4 regions of the Streptomyces sp. NPDC041135 genome follow, and region 3 is predicted to be linked to each of the others. Evidence: riboswitches for the same ligand, from Rfam matches in the RefSeq annotation. Region 3 holds a riboswitch; each other region holds the start of a gene.
The links. Region 3 has a riboswitch for cyclic di-AMP ahead of ACZ6CZ_RS26240 (transglycosylase SLT domain-containing protein). Riboswitches for the same ligand answer to the same signal wherever they lie in the genome.

Region 1: linked by a shared signal. The riboswitch ahead of ACZ6CZ_RS22270 (M23 family metallopeptidase) and the one ahead of ACZ6CZ_RS26240 (transglycosylase SLT domain-containing protein) in region 3 are both predicted to bind cyclic di-AMP.
Region 2: linked by a shared signal. The riboswitch ahead of ACZ6CZ_RS08880 (M23 family metallopeptidase) and the one ahead of ACZ6CZ_RS26240 (transglycosylase SLT domain-containing protein) in region 3 are both predicted to bind cyclic di-AMP.
Region 4: linked by a shared signal. The riboswitch ahead of ACZ6CZ_RS15300 (C40 family peptidase) and the one ahead of ACZ6CZ_RS26240 (transglycosylase SLT domain-containing protein) in region 3 are both predicted to bind cyclic di-AMP.

Annotation. Positions count from the first base shown of each region.
Region 1 is NZ_JBVIYZ010000009.1:180,871-187,867, reverse strand. Features, by position in the region: gene ACZ6CZ_RS22290 (aspartate aminotransferase family protein) at 1-44, shown strand, start outside; gene ACZ6CZ_RS22285 (helix-turn-helix domain-containing protein) at 151-774, shown strand; gene ACZ6CZ_RS22280 (DUF6126 family protein) at 771-890, shown strand; gene ACZ6CZ_RS22275 (tyrosine-protein phosphatase) at 900-1,697, opposite strand; cyclic di-AMP (ydaO/yuaA leader) riboswitch at 2,104-2,261, shown strand; gene ACZ6CZ_RS22270 (M23 family metallopeptidase) at 2,266-3,186, shown strand; gene ACZ6CZ_RS22265 (SGNH/GDSL hydrolase family protein) at 3,425-4,210, shown strand; gene ACZ6CZ_RS22260 (MBL fold metallo-hydrolase) at 4,381-5,598, shown strand; gene ACZ6CZ_RS22255 (sensor histidine kinase) at 5,875-6,997, shown strand, end outside.
Region 2 is NZ_JBVIYZ010000003.1:126,494-133,490, reverse strand. Features, by position in the region: gene ACZ6CZ_RS08895 (bifunctional acetate--CoA ligase family protein/GNAT family N-acetyltransferase) at 1-403, opposite strand, end outside; gene ACZ6CZ_RS08890 (HPr family phosphocarrier protein) at 582-863, shown strand; gene ACZ6CZ_RS08885 (GntR family transcriptional regulator) at 1,036-1,731, opposite strand; gene ACZ6CZ_RS08880 (M23 family metallopeptidase) at 1,950-2,705, opposite strand; cyclic di-AMP (ydaO/yuaA leader) riboswitch at 2,718-2,881, opposite strand; gene ACZ6CZ_RS08875 (M16 family metallopeptidase) at 3,080-4,468, opposite strand; gene ACZ6CZ_RS08870 (M16 family metallopeptidase) at 4,465-5,883, opposite strand; gene ACZ6CZ_RS08865 (DNA gyrase/topoisomerase IV subunit A) at 6,163-6,997, shown strand, end outside.
Region 3 is NZ_JBVIYZ010000013.1:8,416-15,412, reverse strand. Features, by position in the region: gene ACZ6CZ_RS26255 (M56 family metallopeptidase) at 1-560, opposite strand, end outside; gene fahA (fumarylacetoacetase) at 855-2,075, opposite strand; gene ACZ6CZ_RS26245 (HAD family hydrolase) at 2,407-3,255, shown strand; gene ACZ6CZ_RS26240 (transglycosylase SLT domain-containing protein) at 3,380-3,871, opposite strand; cyclic di-AMP (ydaO/yuaA leader) riboswitch at 3,876-4,051, opposite strand; gene ACZ6CZ_RS26235 (polyprenyl synthetase family protein) at 5,135-6,145, shown strand; gene ACZ6CZ_RS26230 (LolA family protein) at 6,506-6,997, shown strand, end outside.
Region 4 is NZ_JBVIYZ010000005.1:381,517-388,513, reverse strand. Features, by position in the region: gene bioB (biotin synthase BioB) at 1-1,112, opposite strand, end outside; gene ACZ6CZ_RS15320 (8-amino-7-oxononanoate synthase) at 1,260-2,387, shown strand; gene ACZ6CZ_RS15315 (DUF397 domain-containing protein) at 2,471-2,695, opposite strand; gene ACZ6CZ_RS15310 (helix-turn-helix domain-containing protein) at 2,705-3,565, opposite strand; gene ACZ6CZ_RS15305 (ATP-binding protein) at 3,788-4,276, shown strand; gene ACZ6CZ_RS15300 (C40 family peptidase) at 4,394-4,867, opposite strand; cyclic di-AMP (ydaO/yuaA leader) riboswitch at 4,871-5,069, opposite strand; gene ACZ6CZ_RS15295 (urease subunit gamma) at 5,741-6,043, shown strand; gene ACZ6CZ_RS15290 (urease subunit beta) at 6,055-6,366, shown strand; gene ACZ6CZ_RS15285 (urease subunit alpha) at 6,359-6,997, shown strand, end outside.

The sequences.
Region 1 (6,997 bases), on a different contig from region 3:
ACTTCGGCAAGACACTGGTCAAGCAGGCGGTCGCCAACCGCTGACACCGGCTCACCGGCCCGCTCCCCGTCCGGGCCTCGGAGGCAATACCGGTTTTGCCTCTGAGGCAAGAGATTTGCCGCAGAGGCAAAACGGGGGCTGAATGGAGGCATGAGCCCCGAAGAAGCCCCTCCGGCGGCGGGCCCCGGCGGCCACCTGCCCGCCGTCGCGCCGCAGCTGCGCGCGCTGCGCCGCCGTACCGGCCTCACCCTGGAGGCCGCGGCCCGCGCGGCCGGGCTGTCGCCCGCGCACCTCTCCCGGCTGGAGACCGGCCTGCGGCAGCCGTCGCTGCCGATGCTGCTCGCGCTCGCCCGTATCTACGGTACGACCGTCTCGGAGCTGCTCGGCGAGTCGGTGCCCGACCGGGACGCGATCGTCCGCGGCGCGGCCATGGAACCGACCCCGGCGGGCGGCTGGACCTACTTCCAGGCCGGCGCGCCGGGCCGCGGGATGCAGGCGCTGCGGGTCCGGGTGCCGCACGGCTCCCAGGGCGACATCGTGCGCGTGCACCCCGGCGAGGAGTGGCTGTACGTCCTGCGCGGCCGGCTGCGGCTGCGTCTCGGGGACGCCGCGCATCTGCTGGCGCCCGGTGACAGCGCGCACTTCGACTCGCTCACCCCGCACCGCATCGCCGCCGAGGACCACGACGGCGTCGAGCTGCTGTTCGTCCACACCCTGCTGCAGAGCCCCACGGCCACGCTGTGCCTCGGGCCCCTGACCGGAGAGCCGTCATGAGCAACGTCGAGGACAAGTTCCCCCGGGCCCTGTGGGTCCGGCTGATCATCTACATCGCCGCGGGCCACCTCCTGGCGGCCTTCCTCTACCTGCTGTTCACGCTGGGCGCCAAGTAGCCCGCCGCTTCAGTCCAGCAGCCGCTCGCGCAGCCGCTCGCGGGTGTTCGGGGTCAGGCCCAGACCCTGCGCCAGATACGCCTCGACCCCGCCCCAGGTCTCCTCGACGGTCTCGAAGGCCGCCGTCAGATACTCGGCGCGGGCGTCGAACAGGGGGCTGAGCAGCTCCATCACCTCGGGCGTGTACGCGGTGGCCGCGTCGCCGCTGCGGTGCACCTTGTAGCGGCGGTGCCTGGCGTTGGACGCCAGGTAGTCGGCGACGATCGCCTCGCGCTCCACGCCCAGCGCGAGCAGGGTCACGGCTATCGACAGCCCGGCGCGGTCCTTGCCCGCGGCGCAGTGCATCAGCGCGGGCACGCTGTCCTCGGCCAGCGCGTGCAGCACCCGGGAGTGCTCGGCGGTGCGCTCCGTGATGATCCTGCGGTAGGAGGCGGTCATCCGGGCCGCCCCCTTGCCGTCCGCCAGGATGCCGCGCAGCTGCTCGATGTCGCCGTCCCGGACCATCTTCCAGAACTCGGCGCCGTCCGCCGGGTCGCTCAGCGGCAGGTTCACGTTCCGCACGCCGGGCAGCTCCACGTCGGGGCCCTCCAGCTTGTGGTCGGCGGCGTTGCGGAAGTCGAAGACCGTGTGCAGGCCCAGCGAGGCGAGGTACTCGGCGTCCGAGGCGGTCGCGTGCGCCAGATGCCCGCTGCGGAACAGCACCCCGTACCGCACCCGGTGGCCGTCGGTGGTGGGCAGGCCGCCCACGTCGCGGAAGTTGCGCACTCCGGCCAGCTGCGGCTCGGTCGACGGGACCTGCTGCGTCACGGGGGCTCCTCCCGGTCGGTCCCGGCGGCGCGGCTCGTCGGCGGGCACGCCGTCGACCTTACGACATCGGTCCGACCGTGCGGTATCCGATCCTTCTGTCCGTTCTATTGCTATTCGCTGGCTTCGCTGCAACTCACTCCGGAATGGCACTATCTGTACGGCGGCGCGTGAGGAGCGTCATATCCGTGACCGTCCGTCGCACGTCATGTCCACGTAATCGGCGTGCTTCCTTGGGCTGTTCGCCATTCCGGGCGGCGTCTGTCCACGGAAAGTGACCGGGAATTCCCCCTGTGGATCATGGGAAAGGCGGACGGCGGAGAACTTCTGCTTGTTCCCCCGCGTCCCGCTCGCTTACGTTCGCCACCAATCCGGACGGAACGCCGAATCCTGCCGCCGCCCGGAGCCCCGCACACACTCACCCGTGCACGGCAGGAGCGGGGGACCCACCAGGTACGACTGCCTGTTCCGGTGCCCGGGACGGCTAGGGGTGAAGCCGCGTGCTGCGCGGCCGGGCAGCTCCAGTCCGAACCCGACAGCTCACCTCGCAGGCGCCGGAGAGGAATGCGTCATGCCCGCCAAGGGTAAGCACCGCCGCCCCAAGGCCCCGCGTCTCACCCGCTCCATCGCCGTCGCCGGAACCGGTGGCGCCGCACTGGCCCTGCCGCTCCTCGGGGCCACCGGGGCGCACGCCGCCACGGTCAAGGAGTCCGCCGCCGGCAGCGCGGTGCGGTCCGCGCCGGTGGCCGCCACGTCGGCCTCCGCGGCCCGGTCGGACGCGGGGACGGCGCGCACCTACACCGTCCGCACCGGTGACTACCTCTCCAGGATCGCCGAGCAGCAGCACGTCGCCGGTGGCTGGCACCGCCTCTACGCCGACAACCGCGAGGCCGTGGGCGCCGATCCCTCGCTGATCCACCCCGGCCTGAAGCTGACGCTGGGCGGCAGGGCCACACCGGCGCACACCGAGTCCGCCGCCCCGAAGCCCGCCCCGCCCGCCCCGGCGCACTCCGCCACCCCGCGGGCCGAGGCCGCGGCCCCGCGGCAGGCGGACACCGAACCGGTGTCCGCGGGCACCTCCACCGGCTTCGTCCTGCCGGTGACCGGCGCCACCGTCGGCACCGGCTACCACGTGGCCGGCGGCATGTGGTCCAGCGGCTACCACACCGGCGTGGACTTCGTCGTCCCGACCGGCACCTCCCTCAAGGCCGTCGGCGCGGGCACGGTCGTCTCCGCGGGCTGGGGCGGCGCCTACGGCAACCAGGTCGTCATCAAGCTCGCCGACGGCCACTACGCCCAGTACGGCCACCTGTCCCAGCTCTCCGTCTCGGCCGGCCAGAGCGTGACCGCGGGCCAGCAGGTCGGCCTCTCGGGCGCGACCGGCAACGTGACCGGCCCGCACCTGCACTTCGAGATCCGCACCACGCCCGACTACGGCTCGGACGTGGACCCCGTTGCCTACCTCCGCGGACACGGCCTCGCCGTCGGCTGACGCCTCGTCAGGCACCCCGCCAGGCACCCGCCGGAGGCCGGACCCGATCCCCGGGTCCGGCCTCCGGCCCGTCCGCATCCCCGACACGCCTCGCGACCTGCGTATTCCGTACTTGACCGAACATTTGAGAGTGGCTTATCTCACCGATCGTCAACCCCCGCTTACGGTCGCGTAGGTCACACCCGAAGGTGAATCATGGACCGACGTGGCAGACGATTCGAAGAGTGACAGCAGATCAGTGATCGGGTCGTACGTGGCGGTGGGGGACAGCTTCACCGAGGGCGTCGGCGACCCCGGCCCCGACGGGGCGTTCGTCGGCTGGGCCGACCGCTTCGCGGTCCTCCTCGCCGACCGGCGGCCCGAGGGAGACTTCGAGTACACCAACCTCGCCGTGCGCGGGAAACTGCTCGACCAGATCGTGGCCGACCAGGTGCCCCGGGCCCTCGAACTCGCGCCGGACCTGGTGTCCTTCTGCGCCGGCGGCAACGACATCATCCGCCCCGGCACCGACCCGGACGAGGTGGCCGAGCGCTTCGAGGCCGCCGTGGCCCGGCTGACCTCCGCCGTCGGCACGGTCATGGTGACCACCGGGTTCGACACCCGGGGCGTGCCCCTGCTCAAGCACCTGCGCGGCAAGATCGCCACCTACAACGGGCACGTCCGGGCCGTCGCCGACCGGTACGGCTGCCCCGTCCTCGACCTGTGGTCCCTGCGGGCGATCCAGGACCGGCGCGCCTGGGACCACGACCGGCTGCACCTCTCGCCCGAGGGGCACACCCGGGTGGCGCTGCGGGCCGGGCTGGCCCTCGGCCTGCCGGTGCCGGCCGACCCGGAGCAGCCGTGGCCGGTGCTGCCGCCCCGCGGCACGCTGGAGATCCGCCGCGACAACGTCCAGTGGGCCCGCGAGTACCTGGTGCCGTGGATCGGCCGCAGGCTGCGCGGCGAGTCCTCCGGGGACCATGTGACGGCCAAGGGCACCCTGTCGCCGGACGACATCAAGATGCGCATCGCCCCCGTCGCCTGACACCGCCGGCCCGGGGCGCCGGAGCGGGCACGGTCCGCCGGATCACCGGCGCGGACCGTGCCCGCCCCGGCTCCACCGTGTGGCCGAGGCGGGCCGTGGTGCCGCCGGGGACCGCGCTGTCGGAGGGGCCGACCATAATGGAGGACCTCGGCGATTCTCCTGGAGGTACCGTGACCGGATTGCGAACCCTGAGCCACGGGGTCCGCGTGCTGCGGCCCGCGGCCTTCGGTGCGGACCCGGGTGGTGAGCGCATGGCCAGGATCCGCAGGTCACCGCATTTCGCGGACGGCGTGTTCCAGAACCCCGGGGGCACCGCCCGCACCCGGCCCACCGGCTCCACCCTCGACTTCGCGAAGGTCTTCTTCGACAAGGACCAGCGGCCTCGCCGCACCCCCCGCGGCACCGTCCCGCTGCACGCCACCACCGTCGCCGACCTGGCCGCACCGCCCGCCACGGGACTGCGGCTGACCTGGATGGGGCACTCCAGCGTACTGGCCGAGATCGACGGGCACCGGGTGCTGTTCGACCCCGTCTGGGGCGAGCGCTGCTCCCCCTTCCCGTTCGCCGGCCCCAAGCGGCTGCACCCGGTGCCGCTGCCCCTGGCCGCGCTCGGCCCGGTCGATGTCGTGGTCATCTCGCACGACCACTACGACCACCTGGACCTGCCCACGATCAAGGCGCTGGCCCGCACGGACACCGTGTTCGCCGTCCCGCTCGGCGTCGGCGCCCACCTCGAACACTGGGGCGTGTCCGCCGACCGGCTGCGCGAGCTGGACTGGCACGAGTCCACCCGGATCGGCGGCCTGACCCTGACCGCCACCCCGGCCCGCCACTTCTGCGGCCGCGGCCTGCGCAACACCCAGCACACCCTGTGGGCCTCCTGGGCCGTGGCCGGCGAGGAGCACCGGATCTACCACAGCGGGGACACCGGCTACTTCGAGGGATTCCGGGACATCGGCGCCGAGCACGGCCCCTTCGACGCCACGATGGTCCAGATCGGCGCCTACAGCGAGTTCTGGCCGGACATCCACATGCGCCCCGACGAGGGTCTGCGCGCCCACCTCGACCTCCAGGGCGGCCGGCCGCACGGCGTGCTGCTGCCCATCCACTGGGGCACCTTCAACCTCGCCCCGCACGCCTGGGCGGAGCCCGGCGAGTGGACGAAGGACGCCGCCGAGGACGCCGGCCAGGCGGTCGCCCTGCCCCGGCCCGGCGAACCCTTCGAGCCCGCGGGCACGCTCCCCACGCAGCCGTGGTGGCGGGTGGTGTCCGCGCCCGTCGACACCCCGTGGCGCCTCTCCGGCGGCGCCGACCGCGCCGGCGACCCGGTGGAAAGCCGTGCGGAGAGCCCCCGAAAGGGGGATCTCGACCTGGCCGGGGAGCGCTGACCGAGGGTCCCCGTACGCCCTCCTGGCGGTCCCGACGCCGCACGGCCGCGCAGGTTATCGGTCTGTCGTACGACGCCTCATACCAGAGCGGGACGCTGCCCGGGGGAGTTTGCCGACTGCCCGCCGGACATGGTGCGCAGGCGACTACCGTGAGTGTCCGTCGGGCGACACAGGGCCGCATTGCCCCGGTCCTCCCGTCCGGCACCGCGATGGCGCACGCCTGCCCGCGCGCCCCGCGCGAGGAGCCAGGCCCGACGGACCAGTACGAGGACACCGATGTCTCACCTCCGTGCACCGGCCCCCCGCGCCGACCGCCGAGAGGGCGGCCGGCACGGACGGCCGGTCACCCGACCCGCCCCCGCGCTGCCCGAGACGCACATACGGCCCCAGCTGATGCGGCTCGCCGTGCTGCCGCCCGTCGCGGTCGCCCTCAGCGGCTGCGCGGCCGTGCTGTTCACCGTCCGCTCCACCGGGGCACGGCCGGGTCCGGTCCTGTGGGCCGTGCTCGCCGGTGCCGTCTCGGTGACCGTCGCGGGCATCCTGATCGCCGCGGTGGCCGCCGACCGCGCCGCCCGCTCGGTCGGCGAGCGCGTCGGCGCCCTGCGCCGCGGCACCGCGCGCGGTGAGGCGGACCTGCGTGCCCTGGTCGAGGCGCTGCGCCGCGGGGAGAGCCCGCCGCGGCGCAAGCCGCGCGGGGGGCCGCCCGGGGACGCCGACGACTTCGACCTGCTCGCCGCCGACCTGGGCCGGGCGCACGACGGCGCCGTCACCGCCGTCGTGCAGGCCGCCCAGCTCTCCAGCCAGGCGGGCAGCGAGCAGAAGCTCGAAGTCTTCGTCAACCTCGCGCGGCGGCTGCAGTCCCTGGTGCACCGGGAGATCTCGATCCTCGACGAACTCGAGAACGAGATCGAGGACCCGGACCTGCTCAAGGGCCTCTTCCACGTGGACCACCTGGCCACCCGCATCCGGCGGCACGCCGAGAACCTCGCCGTCCTCGGCGGCGCCGTCTCGCGGCGGCAGTGGAGCCACCCCGTCTCCATGACGGAGGTCCTGCGCTCCGCCATCGCCGAGGTCGAGCAGTACTCGCGGGTCAGACTCGTGCCGCCCGTCGACGGCGACCTGTGCGGCCACGCCGTGGCCGACGTCATCCACCTGCTCGCCGAACTCGTCGAGAACGCCACCGTCTTCTCCGCGCCGCACACCCAGGTGCTGCTGCGCGCCAGCCTCGTCACCTCCGGGCTGGCCGTGGAGGTGGAGGACCGCGGACTCGGCATGCCGGTCGGCGAACAGCAGCGGATGAACGCCCTGCTCGCCGACCCCGACCAGGTCAACGTCGCCAGCCTGCTGGCCGACGGCCGCATCGGCCTGTTCGTGGTCTCCCAGCTCGCCCGCCGGCACG
Region 2 (6,997 bases), on a different contig from region 3:
GCAGGGCGGAGGCGACCCCGCGCCCCTGGTGCGCGTCCTGGACCAGGAAGGCCACCTCGGCCTCGTCGGCGGGCGCGGAGGCGGCCATGCCGTCGGCGCCGATGCGGTCGTAGCGCACGGTGGCGATGAACTCGCCGCCGACGGTGGCCGCGAGTCCCACCCGGTCCACGAAGTCGTGGTGCGTGAAGCGGTGGACGTCCTTGGCGGACAGCCGCGGGTACGGCGCGAAGAACCGGTAGTACTTCGACTCGTCGGACACCTGCTCGTAGAAACTGACCAGGCGGTCGGCGTCGGCGGCGGTGATGGGCCGGACGCGCGCGGTGCCGCCGTCGCGCAGCACCACGTCCGCCTCCCAGTGGGCGGGGTACTCGTGCCGGTCCTGCCGGTCCGCCGGGGTCTGCATGGGCCCCAGAGTACGGCTCGCGTACGACAACGGCGCGAGGCAGTCTGTGGGTGACGGACGTCGGACGGGGGCCGCCGTGCGACGGCCCGCCGGTACCGGACGAGGGCCCGCACCGGGCACGCCCCACCGTATGGGAAACTGGTCTAGACAACCCTGAGACACTGAAGGGCAGCATCACATGGCTGAGCGCCGCGTCAACGTCGGCTGGGCCGAGGGCCTCCACGCCCGCCCCGCATCCATCTTCGTCCGGGCCGCCACGGCGTCCGGCGTCCCGGTGACGATCGCCAAGGCCGGCGGCACTCCGGTCAACGCGGCGTCCATGCTGGCCGTCCTGGGCCTGGGCGCCCAGGGCGGTGAGGAGATCGTGCTGGCCTCCGAGGCCGAGGGCGCGGACGCCGCCCTCGACCGGCTGGCCAAACTGGTCGCCGAGGGCCTCGAGGAGCTTCCCGAGACCGTCTGAGCGGCCGCGTACCGCCGCGAGAACACCGACAGCCGCGCCACCCCTTTCCGGGGGCGGCGCGGCTGTCGGCGTTTTCCGGGGAAGATATGCCGGTGACGATGTGAGCACGCCGGAATTCGGGCAGCGGAAATACACCTCCGCGAATTACTCCTCTTTGTATACGGTGCCCGTGTTAAAGGCGCGGGCCCGACATGTTTACGGGAGGTTGCGAAGTCCTCACACGGTCCCGGGCGTGCGCTCCGGCGGAGAAGCGCAGCCGGTGCGCGGCCGTGGCCCGCTCGGCGTGCAGCGCGGTGATCGCCCGCGCGCGCTCCGCGTCGCCGCGGGCCACCGCGTCCACGATGGCGCCGTGCTCCGCCCAGGACTCGGCCGGGCTGGCGGGCGCCTGCACCGTGTACATCCAGGCGATCTTGTGCCGCAGCTGGGTGAGCACCGAGGTCAGGGCGTGGCTGCCGGAGGCCTGGGCGAGCGTCTCGTGGAACCAGCCGCCCAGGGATCGCAGGTCCTCGCTGGTACCCCGCCGGGCCCGCTCCTGACCCAGCCTGACCAGGCCGCGCAGCACCTTCAGATGGGCCTCGGTGCGCCGCTGGGCGGCACGGGAGGCACCGAGCGGCTCCAGCAGCATCCGCATCTCCAGCAGGTCGGCGGCCTCCTGCTCGGTCGGTTCGGCCACGCACGCGCCCGCGTGCCGCCGGGTCACCACGAACCCCTCGGCCTCCAGGGTGCGCAGTGCCTCGCGGACGGGGACGCGCGAGACGCCGTAGCGGCGGGCCAGGACTTCCTCGGTGAGGCGGCTGCCGCGCTCGTGGACGCCGGCGACGATGTCGTCCCGGATCGCCGTGCATACCGAATGCGCCGGAATACGCATGACCGACCTCCGTCTTAATCCCCGTGAAACGCCGCCGAACGCCGCGGTACGCCGCCGATTGACGTGTGTTCAGCGACTCTATTGCAGCAGGCCGGAATTTCCGATGGCGGGTCGGAATCCAGGGATATTTTTTGGACAGCCGGCACCGGGAACGGCGAAAGCCCCGGCCTGGCGGCCGGGGCCTCGAGATCGTGCGGCCGGGTCGGTGACCCGGTGCGTCAGACGTGCACGCCGTGCTTGCGGAGGTAGGCCACCGGGTCGACGTCGGAGCCGTACTCGGGGGTCGTCCGGGCCTCGAAGTGCAGGTGCGGGCCGGTGGTGTTGCCGGTCGCGCCGGACAGGCCGATCTGCTGGCCGGGGGTGACCCGCTGGCCGACCGAGACGCCGATGACGGACAGGTGGCCGTACTGGGTGTACATGCCGTCGGCCATCCTGATCACGACCTCGTTGCCGTACGCCCCGCCCCAGCCGGTGGAGACGACCGTGCCGACGCCGACCGCGTGCACGGCCGTGCCGCTCGCGGCGTGGAAGTCGATGCCGGTGTGGGAACCGGAGGACCACAGCGAGCCGCCGGTCTGGTAGCCGGTGGAGACGTAGGAGTGCGCGATCGGGGCGGCGAAGGCGTTGAGGCGCTCGCGCTCGGCCGCGCGGGCGGCACGGACCCGGGCCGCGCGCTCCTGCTTGACCCGCTCGGCGGCCTCCTTGGCCGCGGCCTCCTCGGCCGCCTGCCGCTCGGCGGCCTCGCGCTGGGCGGCGGCCTGCGCGTCGATCTGCTCGGCGACGGAGTCGCTGAGGGTGATGACGGGGGTCAGACCGGTCTGCTCGACGCTGTTCTCCGCGGCGAGCGCGGGACCCGCGGCCAGAGTGCCGCCGAGGACGCCGGTGGTGAGGGCGGCGATGCCCGCTGCCTGCGCGGAGGTGCGCTTGACCCGGCCGGGCCTGCGGTGCTTGCCGGAGGCGCACATGAACGCCATGAAGTGGCTGGTCCTTTCCTTCCCTCTCGCCTACCGGGTTAGCTGACGGGTTCGGAGCAGGAAGGTCTCCTACGGACCCCCTCGCTGCGCGCGCGGGCGTCCGATTCACCCCAGGGACTGCGTGGGTCCCCGGCTCCCCTGGCTCGCGCCGTACGGGGACTCGGCGATGACTGTCCGGTGCCGCGGGCGCGGCGCACTGCCTGACGGACAGCCCGGAAGAAACTAAAGGGAGCGCCTCTCAAATCCCAAACAGAATCCGGCTTTTGTAGCGCATCCCACAGGGCAGACAGGCAACCTCCCCCGCAATCCGGACATCTGACAGCAGCGGGGCCCCGGCGACCCACAGGTCACCGGGGCCCCGCGCGCTGCCGGTGCTACTCGGCGGCCACCACCGTGACGTCGCCGATGCCGAGGGCCTCGACGGGCTCCTTGATCTGGGCGGCGTCACCGACCAGCACGGTCACCAGCCGGTCCACGGGGAAGGCGTTGACGACCGCCGCGGTGGCCTCCACGGTGCCCGTGGCGGCCAGTTGCCGGTACAGCGTGGCCTGGAAGTCGTCGGGCAGATGCTGCTCGACCTGGTCGGCCAGGGTCGCGGCGACCGCGGCGGCCGTCTCGTACTTCAGGGGCGCCACCCCGACGAGGTTCTGCACGGCGACGTCGCGCTCGGCGTCGGTGAGACCGTCGGCGGCCAGCGTGCGCAGCACCGTCCACAGGTCGTGCAGCGCGGGCCCGGTGTTCGGGGTGTCCACCGAGCCGCTGATGGCGAGCATCGAGGCGCCGGAGCCGTCCGGGGCGGAGAGCAGCACCTGCCCGAAGGCGCGGACGCCGTAGGTGTAGCCCTTCTCCTCGCGCAGCACGCGGTCCAGGCGGGAGGTGAGCGTGCCGCCGAGGCAGTACGTGCCGAGCACCTGGGCGGGCCACACCCGGTCGTGCCGGTCGGCGCCGACGCGGCCGATGAGCAGCTGCGTCTGCACGGCGCCTGGCCGGTCGACGATGACCACGCGGCCGGTGTCGTCGGCGGTCACCGCCGGCACGGGCCGGGGCTCGGCCGGGGAGCCGCGCCAGGCGCCCAGGGTGTCGGCGAGCAGCGCGTCCAGGTCGGTGCCGGTGAGGTCGCCGACGACGACCGCGGTGGCCGTGGCGGGGCGCACGTGCCGGTCGTAGAAGGCGCGGACGGCCGCCGCGTCGATCTTGGCGACCGTGTCCTCGGTGCCCTGGCGCGGGCGGGACATGCGCGAGGCGGCCGGGAACAGCTCCTTGGACAGCTCCTTGGCGGCCCGGCGGGCGGGGTTGGCCATCTCGTGCGGGATCTCGTCGAGGCGGTTGCGCACCAGCCGCTCCACCTCGCTGTCGGCGAACGCGGGCGCGCGCAGGGCGTCGGCGAGCAGCCCGAGGCCCTTGGCCAGGCGGGAGGCCGGGACCTCCAGGCTGACCCGGACACCGGGGTGGTCGGCGTGCGCGTCGAGCGTGGCGCCGGCCCGCTCCAGCTCGGCGGCGAAGTCCTCGGCGGAGTGCTTGTCGGTGCCCTCCGAGAAGGCCCGCGCCATGATGGTGGCGACGCCGTCCAGACCGGTCGGCTCGGCGTCCAGGGGCGCGTCCAGCAGCACCTCGACGGCGACGACCTGCTGGCCGGGGCGGTGGCATCGCAGCACCGTCAGGCCGTTGTCCAGCGCCCCGCGCTCAGGGGCCGGAAAGGCCCAGGGCCGGGCCTCGCCGGGCTCCGGCCGCGGGTGGAACTCCATGGTGGCAAGCTCGCTCACTTCGCCGTCTCCTCATCCTCGCGGTGGTCGCTGTCGCGCCGGCCGGCGCCGGCCTCCACGGTGGCCTGCGACTCCGGGTCCTCGGGGACGTCGGCGTCCTGGACGGCCTCCGGGGTCTTCGGCTCGTAGACGAGGACCGCGCGGTTGTCGGGGCGCAGCCTGGCCTCGGCGACCTGCCGGACCTCCTCCGGGGTCACCTCCAGCACGCGCCCGACGGCGGTGAGGGCGAGCTGCGGGTCGCCGAACAGCACCGCGAACCGGCACAGTTCGTCGGCGCGGCCGGCGACCGTGCCGAGCCGGTCCAGCCACTCGCGCTCCAACTGGGCCTGCGCGCGCTCCATCTCCTCGGGCGTGGGGCCCTCCGCCGCGAAGCGGGCCAGCTCCTCGTCGATGGCGGCCTCGATGACCGGCACCTCCACGTCCCCGGAGGTCTTCACGTCCAGCCAGCCCATCGAGGGCGCGCCCGCCAGCCGCAGCAGGCCGAACCCGGCCGCGACGGCCGTACGGTCGCGGCGCACCAGCCGGTTGTACAGGCGGGAGGACTCGCCGCCGCCGAGGACGGTGAGCGCCACGTCGGCCGCGTCGCACGCGCGCGTGCCGTCGTGCGGGAGGCGGTAGGCGGCCATCAGGGCGCGGGCCGGCACCTCCTCGACGAGGACCTCGCGCAGCTGCTCGCCGATGACGTCCGGCAGCGAGCCGTCACGCGGGGCGGGCTTGCCGTCGTGCGAGGCGATCGAGCCGAAGTACTTCTCGATCCAGGCGAGCGTCTGCTCGGGGTCGATGTCGCCGACCACCGAGAGCACCGCGTTGTTCGGCGCGTAGTACGTGCGGAAGAAGGCGCGCGCGTCCTCCAGGGTGGCCGCGTCCAGGTCCGCCATCGAGCCGATCGGCGTGTGGTGGTAGGGGTGGCCCTCCGGGTAGGCGAGCGCGGTCAGCCGCTCGAAGGCGGTGCCGTAGGGCACGTTGTCGTAGCGCTGGCGGCGCTCGTTCTTGACGACGTCGCGCTGGTTCTCCATGGACTCGTCGTCCAGGGCCGCGAGCAGCGAGCCCATGCGGTCGGCCTCCAGCCAGAGGGCGAGTTCCAGCTGGTGGGCGGGCATGGTCTCGAAGTAGTTGGTCCGCTCGAAGCTGGTGGTGCCGTTGAGCGAGCCGCCGGCGCCCTGCACCAGCTCGAAGTGGCCGTTGCCCGTCACCTGGCCGGAGCCCTGGAACATCAGGTGCTCGAAGAGGTGAGCCAGGCCGGTACGCCCCTTGACTTCGTGGCGGGAGCCCACGTCGTACCAGAGGCAGACTGCCGCCACGGGGGTCAGGTGGTCCTCGGAGAGCACCACGCGAAGACCATTGGCCAGGCGGTGCTCGGTCGCTGTCAGGCCCCCGGAGCCTGCCTCGGCCGTGGTCGTGTCGCCCATGGGCATGTACGTCCCTTCGCTCGCGGAGGCGGTCGTCGAAACCGCGGTTTTCCTGCCGTTCCCGCCACTGTATGCAAGCGGGCGGACCGTCGGCGAAGTTCCCGCGGGACGTACGCCCACAGCGGATCGCGTAGCCTGCGTCACGCGTGCCGCCGGGCGGCCCCCGGGGGCCCGCGGGCGCCGGTGCGGGCCGCGGACACCGGGTCGTGGCCCGGCCTGTCAGTGCCGCGGTCCACAATGGTGCGCGTCAGATCCCGTTCACGCTTGAGCAAGGAGCCGGCAGCGATGGCCCGCCGCAGCACGAAGACCCCGCCGCCCGACGACTCGTTCGAGGAGAGGATCCTCGACATCGACGTCGTGGACGAGATGCGCGGCTCCTACCTCGAGTACGCGTACTCGGTCATCTACTCGCGCGCCCTGCCGGACGCCCGTGACGGCCTGAAGCCGGTCCATCGCCGGATCGTCTACCAGATGAACGAGATGGGCCTGCGCCCCGAGCGGGCGTACGTCAAGTGCGCCCGCGTCGTCGGCGAGGTGATGGGCAAGCTGCACCCGCACGGCGACGCGTCGATCTACGACGCCCTGGTGCGCATGGCACAGCCCTTCTCGATGCGCGTCCCGCTGGTCGACGGCCACGGCAACTTCGGCTCGCTGGGCAACGACGACCCGCCCGCCGCCATGCGGTACACCGAGTGCCGGATGGCCGCCGCGACCGGTCTGATGACCGAGTCGATCGACGAGGACACGGTCGACTTCGCGCCGAACTACGACGGCCAGGAGCAGGAGCCGGTGGCCCTGCCCGCCGCCTTCCCGAACCTGCTGGTCAACGGCGCGTCCGGCATCGCGGTCGGCATGGCCACGAACATGCCGCCGCACAACCTGGGCGAGGTCGTCGCGGCCGCCCGGCACCTGATCCGCAACCCGAACGCGGACCTGGACGCGCTGATGAAGCACGTCCCGGGCCCCGACCTGCCCACCGGCGGACGGATCGTCGGCCTGGACGGCATCCGGGACGCCTACGCCACGGGCCGCGGCAGCTTCAAGATCCGCGCCACGGTCTCGGTGGACTCGGTGACGGCCCGCCGTAAGGGCCTGGTGATCACGGAACTGCCCTTCACGG
Region 3 (6,997 bases):
TCGTGCGTGAGGACGGCGTCCAGCTGGTGGTCGGTCAGGCGGTGCAGCGCGCCGGTGGTGACGACCAGTTGGGGCGGGTGGCCCGGCATCCACCAGGCGTCCGGGTACTCGTCCTCCAGCACCAGCATCGGCCCGCGGGCGGCAGGCAGCCCGGCGGGCAGGTCCGGCGCACGCTCGCGCAAGTGCGCCCGGGTCCGGCCGCGGCGCCTGCGGGCCTCGACCAGCTCGCGGGCGAGCATCGCGGTCGTCCACGCGGCCCCGCAGGCCAGCAACAGGGTCAGTACGACAGCCCACACGGGAGCGGCCGTGAGGTCGTACGCGGCGGTGACGGCGGGCGGCGCCGGGGCGAAGACGTGGTCGCGGACGGTGCCGAAGACGGCCGCGGCACCCAGCGTCAGCGCCGCCAGGCAGCACAGCAGAACCGTGGCGACCAGGCACTGCCACACCCACAGCGCGACCACGGGTTCCCGCTCGGGCCAGGCGGCCCGGATGAGCGCGCGCGGCGCCGGGACGGCGGCGGTCAGCGCGACGGCACACAGCAGGAGGAGGCAGACGGTCATGCCGGGGACTCCGGTTCCTGGTCGGAGACGGATGAGGGCCGGGCAACAGGGCGGTGCGGTGCGGCCGGGCATTCGGTGGTGCGGCTGCCTGGCCAGTATGCCGGGGATCGGGCGCCGCAGTCAGTCGCCGAGCACGAACACTTCACCGCTCCCGCCGAGTTCCCCGCGCCACCCCGAGAGCCCGCCGGTCACACGAGCGCCCCCGCGCGCGAGACGACCCGCACGCGCGGGACGACCCCCACGCGCGGGAGACGCCGCTCGCCGCGCGTCGGCGCCGCGGCTCGCAGGGCCGTGTCAGCCGCCGGCCACCACTCGTCCGGTGACCTCGCCCAGGCCCACGCGCACCCCGTGCGGTCCGGGGGCCCAGGCGGACAGCGTCACCACGTCGCCGTCCTCCAGGAAGGTCCGCTTGCCGTCCGGCAGGTCCAGGGGGTCCCGCCCGTTCCAGGTCAGTTCCAGCAGCGAGCCGCGCTCCCGTGGCGTGGGCCCGCTGACGGTTCCCGACCCGTACAGGTCGCCGGTGCGCAGGGAGGCGCCGTTCACCGTCATGTGGGCGAGCTGCTGCGCGGCCGTCCAGTACATGGTGGAGAACGGCGGCTCGGACACCGTATGGCCGTTGATCGCCACGGAGATGCGCAGGTCGTAGCCGCCGGGCTCGATGTCGGGTGCCGCGTCGTCCAGGTAGGGCAGCAGCGGGTGCGTGCGCTCCGGCGGGGTCACCCGGGCCGACTCCAGCGCCTCCAGCGGGGTGATCCACGCCGAGACCGAGGTGGCGAAGGACTTGCCGAGGAACGGTCCGAGGGGAACGTACTCCCAGGCCTGCACGTCCCGTGCCGACCAGTCGTTCAGCAGGCACAGCCCGAAGACGTGCTCGCGGAAGTCGGCCAGCGCGACCGGCCTGCCCAGCCCCGACGGCACGCCCACCACGAAGCCGACCTCCGCTTCGATGTCCAGCCGGACGGAGGGGCCGAAGACCGGTGCCGGATCGGCGGGGCCCTTGCGCTGCCCGGACGGCCGTACGACGTCGGTGCCCGAGACGACCACGGTGCCCGAGCGGCCGTGGTAACCGATCGGCAGGTGCTTCCAGTTGGGGGTCAGCGAGTCCTCGGCATCGGGGCGGAAGATCTGGCCCACGTTGCGGGCGTGGTTCTCGGAGGCGTAGAAGTCGACGTAGTCGGCCACCTCGAAGGGCAGGTGCAGCGTCACCTCCGCCAGCGGGTGCAGGAGCGGCTCGATCACCTCGCGATGGGAGGGCACCGTCACCCAGGCCGTCAGGGCCCGCCGCACGTCCGACCAGGCCGTGCGGCCGGCGGCTAGCAGCGGGTTCAGGGTGGGGCGGGCGAGCAGGGAGCCGTACGGCGAACCGAGTGCCGCGGCCGCGGCGCCCGCGTCGAGCACGTGGTCGCCGAGCCGGACGCCGACCCGCCGTTCCTGGCTGCCGGCAGGCGAGAACACGCCATAAGGGAGGTTGTGCGGGCCGAAGGGGTCGCCCTCGGGGACGTCGAAGGGGGGCATGGGGTACTGCCTCACTCTCATCCGGGCCGTGCATGGCGTTGTGTTCCATGTGGTCGCGCCACACGTTACGGGTGAGTTGCCTGTCCTGGGCAGCGCCTTCAAGTCACCACGGTCATCCGCTGCCGATGTGCCACACGGATGTCTGCTCATGGGTACGCAGTTCTCGATGCGCGTGAACGATCGCGCATGAGCGATCACGCATGAACTATTGCGGAGAAGGGCGGAGAAGGCCGGGTAGGCAGGTAGGCAGGTAAGCAGGTAGGCGGAGAGGCCGGGGAGGCCGGTGAAACGGGGGTGAGTCGGAGGGGCGTGCGGTCCGTATTCTCTGCTCATGGCCGCACCCACCGCATCGTTCGCGCCCCCCGCGTCACCCGCGCGCCCCGCGTACGCCCTGATCGCCACCGACCTGGACGGAACGCTGCTGCGCGGCGACGACACTGTCTCCGACCGGTCGCGTGCCGCGCTCGCGCGGGTCGCCAGGGCCGGCGCCCGGCATCTCGTGGTCACCGGTCGCCCGGCGCCCCGGGTACGGCCGCTCCTGGACGACCTGGGCTGCACGGGGCTCGCGGTGTGCGGCCAGGGCGCGCAGGTGTACGACGCCGGCGCGGACCGGCTGCTGTGGTCGGTGACGCTGGAACGGGAGCTGGCGGAGACCGCCCTCGGCAAGATCGAAGCCGAGGTGGGACAGGTCTACGCGGCCGTGGACCAGGACGGCGTGGACGGCCTCACGCTGATCGAACCCGGGTACCTGATGCCCCACCCCACCCTGCCGGCGGTACGCGTCGACCGGCGCGACGACCTGTGGTGCGCGCCGATCAGCAAGGTGCTGCTGCGCCATCACACCCTCTCCGACGACGCGTTGGCGGCATGCGCACGCTCGGCGGTTGGCTCGCTGGCGACGGTCACCATGTCGGGGCCGGGAACGGTGGAACTCCAGCCGTCCGGCGTCACCAAGGCGACCGGCCTGGCGCTGGCGGCCGAGTACCTGGGGCTCAGCGCCGACCAGGCCCTGGCCTTCGGTGACATGCCCAACGACATCCCGATGTTCGACTGGGCGGCACACGGGGTGGCGATGGCCAACGCCCACCCCGAACTGCGGGCGGTGGCCGACGAGGTCACCTCGTCGAACGAGGACGACGGCATCGCCGTCGTCCTCGAAAGACTCTTCCCGACCGGCTGACCGGCTGACCGGCTGACCGACTGATCGGCTGACCGGACGACTGGCTGACCTGCTTGACGGCCTACCGGCCCATGGGCTGACCAGGCTGTGGCTGCTGCTGGCTGCCGGCCGGGAACAGTGGCTGTCAGTACGCGCCGAAGACGTTGTCGATCGAGCCGTACCGCGCGGCCGCGTAGTTGCAGGCGGCGGTGATGTTCGCGACCGGGTCGTACGGGTCGTACGCCGTGCCGGCCACGTGGTAGGTCGCGAAGGTCGGGTCGATGACCTGGAGCAGGCCCTTGGACGGGGTGCCCTTCACCGCGTTGGAGTCCCACAGGTTGATGGCGCGGGGGTTGCCCGAGGACTCGCGCATGACGTTGCGGTAGATACCGTTGTAGGTGCCCGGGATGCCCTTTTCGGCCATGATGGCGAGGGACTCCCGGATCCAGCCGTCCAGGTTGTTCGGGTACCCGGCGAGGGTGGTCGAGGGCGTCGTGGCCGACGTCGTGGTGGCGGCGGAGGCGGTGGCCGCGCCGGCGAGCGGAAGTGCGAGAACAGCGGCGCCGACGCCGGCGACGGCCAGGGTGCGGGCCAGGCGCTGGGCGCGGGTACGACGGGGCTGAGCGACAACAGACATGCGGCATTCCTCTCCGTCGCCTGCGAGGTGAGCTGTCGGGTTCGGGCGGGGAGGTGCCCGGCCACGCCACCGTGTGGCGGCGCGACTTCACCCCTAGCCGGGTCCGGTGCGGCATGTGCCGTCCGGCCCGGCGGCTTACCTGGGTCCCCCGCTCCTGCCGTACGAAATGGTTCGTCAATGGGGTACGACGGGCGGCGGCAGGATTAGGCGTTCCGCCCGGCAGGTCGGGAACGTATGCGAGAGCACATGTCGGGAACAAGTACCGGTTTCACCCAACGTCCTAATTGACCTTGATCGAAGGCGTATGAGGTACTTGATCCTTTGCGGTCGCCAAGGCTCAACTGGCGCACAGAAAAGGCAAGAAGTGGCTCAGGTGGGCCAGGGGGCGCTTCAGGGGGCGCGTGACCCAACTCACTATTTGGCAAATTACGCTAAATCAGACATCACTAGACATGGGGGATTCGTGAAATCCGCCTTCTCGGGGTCGGAATTCGAGTTCGCGTCGGGTTCGGGTTCGGGTTCGGGTTCGGGTTCGGTTGGAATGCTGCATCGCCGCCCTTCTCGCGCGTTACCCCGTGCGCGACGGCGAAGTGGTCCGTGTCACATGTCATGGGGGGCGAGTCCCGGCCGTCGTGTTCGCGGCAGCGTCGGGTGGTGCGGCCGGGTTGGCCACCGTGAGCGGGCGATGGCGGAGGGTGGCCGTGCTCTAGGTGTGGCTGTACGGCTGCGTGGAGATCCGCCCCAGGTGCCACCGTCGGCCAGTCGGGGTGGGCGCAGCGGTGGGCCTGCCTCGGAAGCGGTACGAGACGTCGGCCGAAGCGGTACGAGACGTCGGCCGTCCGTGGCGACGGTGAGCGTCGTGCACGCGCACGGGTCCGTGCGAGGGCGCACGCGCGCGTGCATGTCGACCGCGAGGGGAAGCCGGGACTACGGGTCGCACCACTCTCCAGGCCCGGCCCTCCCGGCGCGGCCCTCCCCGGCGGTCGGGGATCACCGCTCTCCGTCGGCGGGGATCATGACTCTCCGGGACACGGCTTGTCGGTCGTTTCGCGACAAGAGGGGTGTGTTCCTGTTAAGTCGATCAATGTCCGTTCGTATCAGCTGATCAGAAACATACCGGCCGTGATCCGATACCGCCCGGGCTGGACGGGTGGGCGCTATCGGTGATCGAAACCTGACCGGATACGCTGACTTGAGTGATGGCAACGACCTATCGACAAACCGTGTAATCGCCAGCTGACACCAGCAGACAGGAGACCCCTCGTGACCGTCGTCGGGCCGTTCGGGCTGAGCGTGCGGGACCAGGCTCTGGAAGCCGATGTCCAGGCCGGATTGACGGCTGTCGAGGAGGGCTTGCTCGAGGCCACCAAGAGCGAGGTCCCCTTCATCACGGAGGCGGCGCAGCACCTGGTGCGGGCCGGCGGGAAGCGGTTCCGACCGCTGCTCGTGATGCTCGCGGCGCAGTTCGGTGACCCGTACGCGCCCGGTGTCGTGCCGTCGGCCGTCGTCGTCGAGCTGACGCATCTCGCGACCCTGTACCACGACGACGTCATGGACGAGGCGTCCGTCCGGCGCGGGGTGGACAGTGCGAACACGCGCTGGGGCAACTCCGTCGCCGTCCTCACCGGGGACTTCCTCTTCGCCCGCGCCTCCCAGATCCTGGCGGACCTCGGTCCCGAGGCGGTACGGGTCCAGGCCCTCGCGTTCGAGCGGCTGGTGACCGGGCAGATCCTGGAGACCGCCGGCCCCACGGACGGCCGGGACCCGGTCGAGCACTACCTGGACGTTCTCGGCGGCAAGACGGGCTCGCTGGTGGCGGTGTCGTGCCGGTTCGGCGCGATGATGTCCGGCGCCGACGAGACGGTCGTCGACGTTCTGACGCAGTACGGCGAGCGGCTCGGCGTCGCCTTCCAGCTCGCGGACGACGTGCTGGACATCGCCTCCGACTCCCACGAGTCCGGCAAGACCCCCGGCACCGACCTGCGCGAGGGCATCCCCACCCTGCCCGTGCTGCGGTTGCGGGAGCGCGCGGCGCGGCTCGGGCTGCCCGAGGACGTCGCCCTGTGCGAGCTGCTGGACTCCGATCTCACCGACGACGCCCGGCACGCCGAGGCCCTGACCGCCCTGCGGGCGCACCCCGCCCTGGAGCAGGCCCGCAGGGACACCGTGCGGTACGCGGAGGAGGCCCGCTCGGCGCTGGCCCCGCTGCGGGAGTGCGACGCGAAGGCGGCCCTGCTGGAGCTGTGCGACGCCGTGGTGCACCGCGCCGGCTGAGCGGCGAGCCACCGGGGCGGCCCCGGCCGGTCACCACTGCCCCCGCGCATCCCGCCCCGCCCCCGCGCATCCCGTCCGGTCGGGTCCGGTCCCGTCCGTGCGGGTCCGATCCGGCTCCGTGCGGGTCCGATCCGGCTCCATGCGGGTTCCGGTCCCCTACGGGTAGGAGAGACAAGGGGCCCTGCGTGTCATACCCCAGGCGTACACGGAGTTGGCTCCGAGGGCTGACGCTTCCTCACGGCCGATTTGGTCAGATGGAAACCACGGAAATCACCACTCCTCACCGATTCGGGTGAGAATGGCGGCTCAGGGTGAACCAGGGTGAGGGCAGCCGCCGCCGACGACGGAGGTAAGGCACACATGGCACCGTACGAATCCGACGACACCACGGGCGCGGCGGGCGACGAGGACCTGCGTCCCGGCCGGCGCAAGGCCGCGCGCTACGCCGTCCCGGTCGCGGTGGTGGGGGTGGCGGCGGCCACGATCGGGCTGGTCCCGGCGCTCGCCAGTTCCGGCGACCCCGACCTGCCGAAGATCACCGCCCAGCAGCTCATCGACAAGATGGCCAGGTCGGACGTGCAGCAGTTGTCCGGCACCGTGAAGATCAGCACCGATCTCGGCCTGCCCGACCTCGGCGGCCTCGAGAACGGCCTCGCCTCCGGACTGGGCCAGGGCGGCGACGGCTCCTCCGCCGATCCCTCCTCCCGGCTCACCGAGCTGGCCTCCGGCACACATACCCTGCGCGTGGCCGGCGACGGCCCCGACCGGCAGAAGGTGTCGCTGCTGGAGAGCGGCGCCGAGTACAGCCTCATACACAACGGCGAGAACGTCTGGGGCTACGACAGCAAGTCC
Region 4 (6,997 bases), on a different contig from region 3:
GGCGCCGTACCGCAGACGCCGCCGCCCTCGTGCGAACCGCAGCCGGCCTCGGCGTCACCGTGCGAGCCGCAGCCCGCGGCGCCGTGGGAACCGCAGCCGCCGCCGGATGTCCGGTGCTCGGGGAGGGTGATCCGGTCGGCGCCCTCCACCTCGAACCCCGCGTCCGCGATCATGTCCAGGTCGGCCTTGCCCGCCTGGCCCTCACTGGTCAGGTAGTCGCCGAGGAAGATGGAGTTGGCCAGGTGCAGGGCGAGGGGCTGCAGCGTGCGCAGGTGCACCTCGCGGCCGCCCGCGATGCGGACCTCCACGTCCGGGCAGACGAACCGCACCATCGCCAGGATGCGCAGGCAGCGCTGCGGGGTGAGGTTCCACTCCTTGGCCAGCGGCGTGCCCTCGAACGGGATCAGGAAGTTCACCGGCACCGAGTCCGGGTCCAGTTCGCGCAGCGCGTAGACGACGTCGACCAGGTCCTCGTCGCTCTCGCCCATGCCCGCGATCAGGCCCGAGCACGCCGACAGCCCCGCCGCGTGCGCCTTCTGCACCGTTTCCACCCGATCGGCGTACGTGTGGGTGGTCGTGATGTCCCCGTACGTACCCTCGGAGGTGTTCAGGTTGTGGTTGTAGGCGTCCGCGCCCGCCTGGCGCAGCCGCTCGGCCTGGCCGTCGGAGAGCAGGCCGAGGCAGGCGCACACCTCGACGCCCTCGTTCTGCTCCTTGATCGTCTTGATGGTCTCGGAGACCCGGTCCACGTCCCGGTCCGTCGGACCGCGCCCGCTGGCCACCAGGCACACCCGCTTGGCCCCGCCGGCCAGCCCCGCGGCGGCTGCCTGGGAGGCCTCGTCCGGCTTGAGCCAGGTGTACTTCAGGATGCCGGCCGTGGAGCCCAGCCGCTGGGAGCAGTAGGAGCAGTCCTCCGGGCACAAGCCGGACTTGAGGTTCACCAGGTAATTCAGTTTCACGCGACGGCCGAACCAGTGCCGGCGCACCTTGCCGGCCGCGGCCACCACGTCGAGCACGTCGTCGTCTGAGGTGGCGAGTACGGCGAGAGCTTCCTCGCGGGTCGGCAGCTCGCGCCGAAGCCCCTTGTCCACCAGCGTGTTCAGCAGGTCCATGAGGTCCGATCCTGTCCTACGGGACCGCCCCGGGCCAAGGAGAGTTCGCACAACGGACGCGGTTCGTCGTGTGGGTATTGCCACACCCTGGGCGGCTGGTCGTCCCGCTAGTGTCTGTCCACTGCCTACAAAAGTCCCGGAGGAGCCATGGCGTTCGGCTGGATCGACGAGCAGGCGGAGCTGCGCCGCCGGGCCGGACTCCTGCGGACGCTGCGCCCCCGCCCGGCCGTCTCGGCGCTGCTGGACCTGGCGAGCAACGACTACCTGGGCCTCGCCCACCACCCCGAGGTCACCGAGGGCGCCGCCGCGGCAGCCCGGACCTGGGGCGGCGGCTCGACCGGCTCCCGGCTGGTCACCGGCACCACCGAACTGCACACCGAACTGGAACGCGAGCTGGCCGGCTTCTGCGGCTTCGAAGCGGCCCTGGTGTTCTCCTCCGGGTACGCCGCGAACCTCGCCGCGGTCACCGCGCTGGGCCCGCACGGCTCGCTCATCGTCTCCGACGCGGGCAACCACGCCTCCCTCATCGACGGCTGCCGGCTTGCCCGGGGCACCACCCAGGTGGTCGCCCACGCGGACCCCGACGCCGTCGACAAGGCGCTGAGCACGCACGAGGGACCCGCGCTCGTCGTCTCCGACACGGTGTTCTCGGTCGACGGCGACGCGGCTCCGCTGGTCGCGCACGCCGCGGTGGGCCGGCGGCACGGCGCGGGACTCGTCGTGGACGACGCCCACGGACTCGGCGTCCTGGGCGACGGCGGCCGGGGCGCGCCGTACGCCGCCGGGCTGGCGGGCGCCGACGACGTGGTCGTCACGGTCACGCTGTCCAAGTCGCTGGGCAGCCAGGGCGGTGCGGTGCTGGGCCCGCGCCGGGTGATCGACCACCTGGTCAACGCCGCCCGGACCTTCATCTTCGACACCGGGCTCGCCCCCGCGGCGGCGGGAGCGGCCCTGGCGGCGCTGCGGCTGCTGCGCCGCGAGCCGGAACGCGCGGCGCGGGCCCGCGCGGTCGCCACCGAACTGCACGCGCGGCTGACCGCCGCGGGCCTGGAGGCGGTGGCTCCGGACGCCGCGGTGGTCTCCGTGCGCGCGCCGTCCCCGGAGGCGGCGGTGCGGTGGGCGGCCGACTGCCGTACGGCGGGCCTGGCCGTGGGCTGCTTCCGTCCTCCTTCCGTGCCCGACGGCATCTCACGGCTGCGGCTGACCGCCCGCGCGGACCTCTCCGGGGCCGAGATCGAACACGCGGTACGGGTGATCGGCGAGACACGGCCATGAGTCGGCGTGACACGGCCGTACGTCGCACGCGTGGGCGCTGATCGCAGGCGAGGGGTGTGGGCCGGGGGTGTGGGCCGGCCGGGTCAGCGGAGCGCGGCGAGGAAGCCCGTCCAGCTCTCGGGGGAGAAGAGCAGCGCGGGTCCGGCCGGGTCCTTGGAGTCGCGCACGGCGAGCAGTCCGGTCCCGCTGCCGCGGTGCGGCCGGGCCGTCTCGACGCAGTTGTTCGCCCCGGTGCTGTAGCTGCTGCGCAGCCAGCGCACCGATGGCAGATCGGTACTGGAAAGGACGTTCCGAGGCAGTGCTGTCATGGTGCCTCCTTACGCGCCGTCACCTATCGCGGCGAGGTAATCCAGTGAATCCTCGGTCGAAAGGGCTTTGCCCTGAAGGGTCGTGAAGGCCTCCGAGTAAGCCCGGAGGTCTTCTTTCCGTTCGAGGTAGAGGCTACTCGTCAACTGGTCGAGAACGACGACATCCAGATCAGAAGTGCTCGGAAATGAGAAGATAACGAAAGGCCCGGTGAGGCCGACATGGGCGCCGGCCGCGAACGGCAGGATCTGCAGCCGCACCTGGGGCAGCCGGGCCGCCTCCGTCAGCCGCTCCAGCTGGCGGGCCATCACCTCGGCGCCGCCCACCTCGCGCCGCAGCACCGCCTCGTCCAGCACCGCGCTCAGCTCCAGCGGCGGATCGGACCGCAGGACGTCCTGCCTGGCCAGCCGCACTTCCACCAGCGCGTCCAGGCGTTCCTCGTCCAGTCCCTCGACCGCGGCCCGGGTCACCGCCCGGGCGTACTCGGGCGTCTGCAGCAGGCCCGGCACCACCGTGGTCTCCAGGGTGCGCATCCGGCTGGCCTGCGACTCCAGACTGATGAAGTCCCGGTAGGTGGGCGGCAGTACCCCGCGGTAGGCGTGCCACCAGTGGTGCCGTCCCCCGCGCTCCTCCGAGCCCGCCAGCATCAGCAGCAACTCGCGCAACTGGGCGTCCCGCACTCCGTAGGCGTCCAGGAGTAACCGCACATCGGCCGGTTTCACACCACTGGCGCCCGTCTCGACGCGGCTCACCTTCGACTGGTGCCAGCCCACGAGCCGGGCCGCCTCCCCGCTCGTGAGACCCGCACCGGTGCGCAGGGCGCGCAGTTCGGCGCCCAGTTTCCGGCGGCGCACCGCGGGACCGTTCTGCATGAGCCGCTCCTCACTCGCCAATACTCCATATGCGCCGCCCGAATACGGTCTGCCGTCGCAGCGTTCACCGCTTTGAGCGACAGATATATGCATAACTTGGTGGATCGCTCCCGTGACCGGCCGGGTGATGACAGTCTGGCGACGAAGCACCAGTCCGGGACCGTACTCGAACCAACCGCTCCGTGTCGGACCGCGGTCCCGTGGGAAAGGGGCGACCTCGCCATGGCAGACCTTCTGGAAGCATCCGTCACTCTGCCGAGCGATCCCGCCTCGGTGTCCGCGGCCCGCTCGTACGCGGTGGGAACCCTGGCGGAGTGGGGACTGCCGGCGGACACGGAGGCGGCCGACACGGTGCGCCTGATCGTCTCGGAACTCGCCACCAACGCCGTGCAGCACACCTTCGGGCAGTCGCCGACCTTCACGGTCGACCTCGCCCTGGTGCGGGACGAACGGCTGTGCATCGGCGTCACGGACAGTCATCCGCGTCTTCCCAGGAGACTCCCGGCCGCCGTCCAGCAGGACAACGGACGCGGCATGGTGATCATCCGCTGGCTCACCTCGGAGCGGGGCGGGCGGCTGCGGGTCCGCCGCACCCGCGAGGGGGGCAAGACGGTCCTCATCGAGCTGCCCTGGACCGTCCCGGCCCACCCGGTGACCGCGGCGGGCGAGCAGCGGGCCCAGGGTCTGCCCGGCGGCCGGAGGGCGCCCTGAGGGCCCTTGTGGGGCGCGGGCGGAGCGGGCCCGGCCCCAGGGGGCGTGGAGCGCGCCGACGGTCCCCTCGGTGCCCGAGGGGACCGCACGAGGGGATCGCCCTCGCCGCGCTACGGGTCAGCTGACCCGGCCGTACCAGACGCTCCTGGTCCAGATCTTCTGCAGCCTCACCACGTCCCCGGTCCTGGGGGCGTGCCAGATCTTGCCCTTACCGGCGTAGATGCCGACGTGGTAGACGCTGGAGCCCGAGTGGAAGAACACCAGGTCCCCGGCCTTGCGGTGCTTGGCCGAGACGTGGTGCGTCTTGTTGTACTGCTGGGCGGCCGTTCGAGGCAGCTTCTTGCCGGCCTTCTTGAACGAGTACAGCGTCAGCCCGGAGCAGTCGAACCTGCGTGGTCCGGTGGCCCCGTACCGGTAGGGGGAACCCTTCTTGGAGGCCGCGATCTGAAGTGCCTTCGTCGCGGTGGTCGCGGCCGAGGCATCGGTGGAGAGGCCGGGAACCACGATGGAGCCGCCGACGGCGGCGATGGTGAGGGCCGAGGCGGTGCCGGCCCGGACCATCAGCGACGGGACACGATTGAGCGCAGTCATGCGCAACCCTTCGTCAGCCGCCTGTGAAGGATGACCTGTCGGATTCGGGCTGGCGAAGTTGCCCGGCCGCGTTGCCGCGGCTTCACCCCAAGGGCTGCTCGAACCGGGCGTCGAAAGATTCGAACGTCCGTTCCGGCGACCCGTCTTGCCTGGGTCCTCCACTCCTGCCGATCCACTTCTGTCGACCGGGCACCCGGGCGGCGGCAGGACTCGGCGTCCGCCCGGATCGCCCCGCCGTTGTGGCGGGGTCTTGTCGTCAGTCAGGGATCTTCACTCACTCCAGTCAGAAAATCCCAACGGAATCGGGGATTTGTGGTGTTACTCACCACTCACCCGTTCGGGTGAACGTTAGTACGTCCGAGTGACCGTCAACTGCCGCTCATAGCCCCGGACCTGGGAGAACGCACCTCCCGTCCCAGGTCGGTGACCACCCCCGCACGGTCGTCGGAGGCTGGAAGAACGTTCTGCCGCTACTCCGTACGGGGGTACGTCGTTTGGGGCGTTTCGGCCGCGCCCGGAGTGTCGGGTCGACAGCCGCGCCGCTGCCGGACCGTCAGCCGCGCGGATCGGCCGGTGCCGTCGGAGGGGGTGTCCCGGAGCCGGGCGCTGCCCCTGGGGGCGGTGTCCCTGGGGGCGGTGCCCGGCGGTCCGGGTCGGTATGGGTGGGGCCATGTCGTGGTCATGAAGGGATCAAGGGCTGGTTAACGTCGGCGAAACTCCGACGAACTAGCGTGCCGATCCACGCCACCAGGGGTTTTTCTCTTACGGATGGAGCGGGATCGCCCAATCTGTCTGTGTGTTACATCTATCCCGTCGTGGTGGCTGCGGCAGCCGGACCCCGCACGGTCCGGAGCAAGGACTGTGAGGTGGGACGTGCAACTGACCCCGCACGAGCAAGAGAGGCTGCTGATCCATGTGGCGGCCGACGTGGCCGAGAAGCGCCGGGCCCGCGGGCTCAGGCTCAACCACCCGGAAGCGGTCGCCCTCATCACGGCGCACATCCTCGAGGGCGCCCGCGACGGCCGCGGCGTCGCCGAGCTGATGTCCTCGGGCCGCAAGCTCCTCACCCGGGACGACGTCATGCAGGGCGTGCCGGAGATGATCCACGACGTGCAGGTGGAGGCCACCTTCCCGGACGGCACCAAGCTCGTCACCGTCCACGACCCGATCGTCTGAGGGGGCGCGCCGTGATCCCCGGAGAGATCCTCTTCGCCGACGGCCCGGTCGTGTACAACGAGGGCCGCGCGACCACCCGGCTGACCGTGCTGAACGCCGCCGACCGCCCCGTCCAGGTCGGCTCCCACTACCACTTCGCCGAGGCCAACCCCGGCCTGGAGTTCGACCGCTCCGCCGCGCGCGGCAAGCGGCTGAACGTCCCCGCCGGCACCGCCGTGCGCTTCGAGCCGGGCATCCCCGTCGACGTCGAACTCGTCCCGCTCACCGGCGCCCGCGTCGTGCCCGGGCTGCGCGGCGAGACCGGAGGTGCCCTCGATGCCTGAGATCTCCCGCGCCGCCTACGCCGACCTGTTCGGCCCCACCACCGGCGACCGCATCCGGCTCGCCGACACCGACCTGCTGATCGAGGTCGAGGAGGACCGCTGCGGCGGGCCCGGACGCGCCGGGGAGGAGGCGGTCTTCGGCGGCGGCAAGGTCATCCGGGAGTCGATGGGCCAGTCGCGTGCCACGCGCGCGGAGGGCACCCCCGACACGGTGATCACCGGGGCCGTCGTCGTCGACCACTGGGGCGTCGTCAAGGCCGACGTCGGCATCCGCGACGGCCGCATCACCGGGATCGGCAAGGCCGGCAACCCCGACACCATGGACGGCGTCCACCCCGACCTGGTCCTCGGCCCGGAGACCGAGGTCATCGCGGGCAACGGGCGCATCCTCACGGCCGGCGCGATCGACGCGCACGTCCACTTCATCTGCCCGCAGATCGCCGACGAGGCCCTGGCCTCCGGCATCACCACCCTGGTCGGTGGCGGCACCGGCCCGGCCGAGGGCTCCAAGGCGACCACGGTCACCCCGGGCCCCTGGCACCTGGCCCGGATGCTGGAGGCGATGGAGGCCTACCCGCTGAACATCGGCTTCCTCGGCAAGGGCAACACCGTCTCGCACGAAGCCATGCTC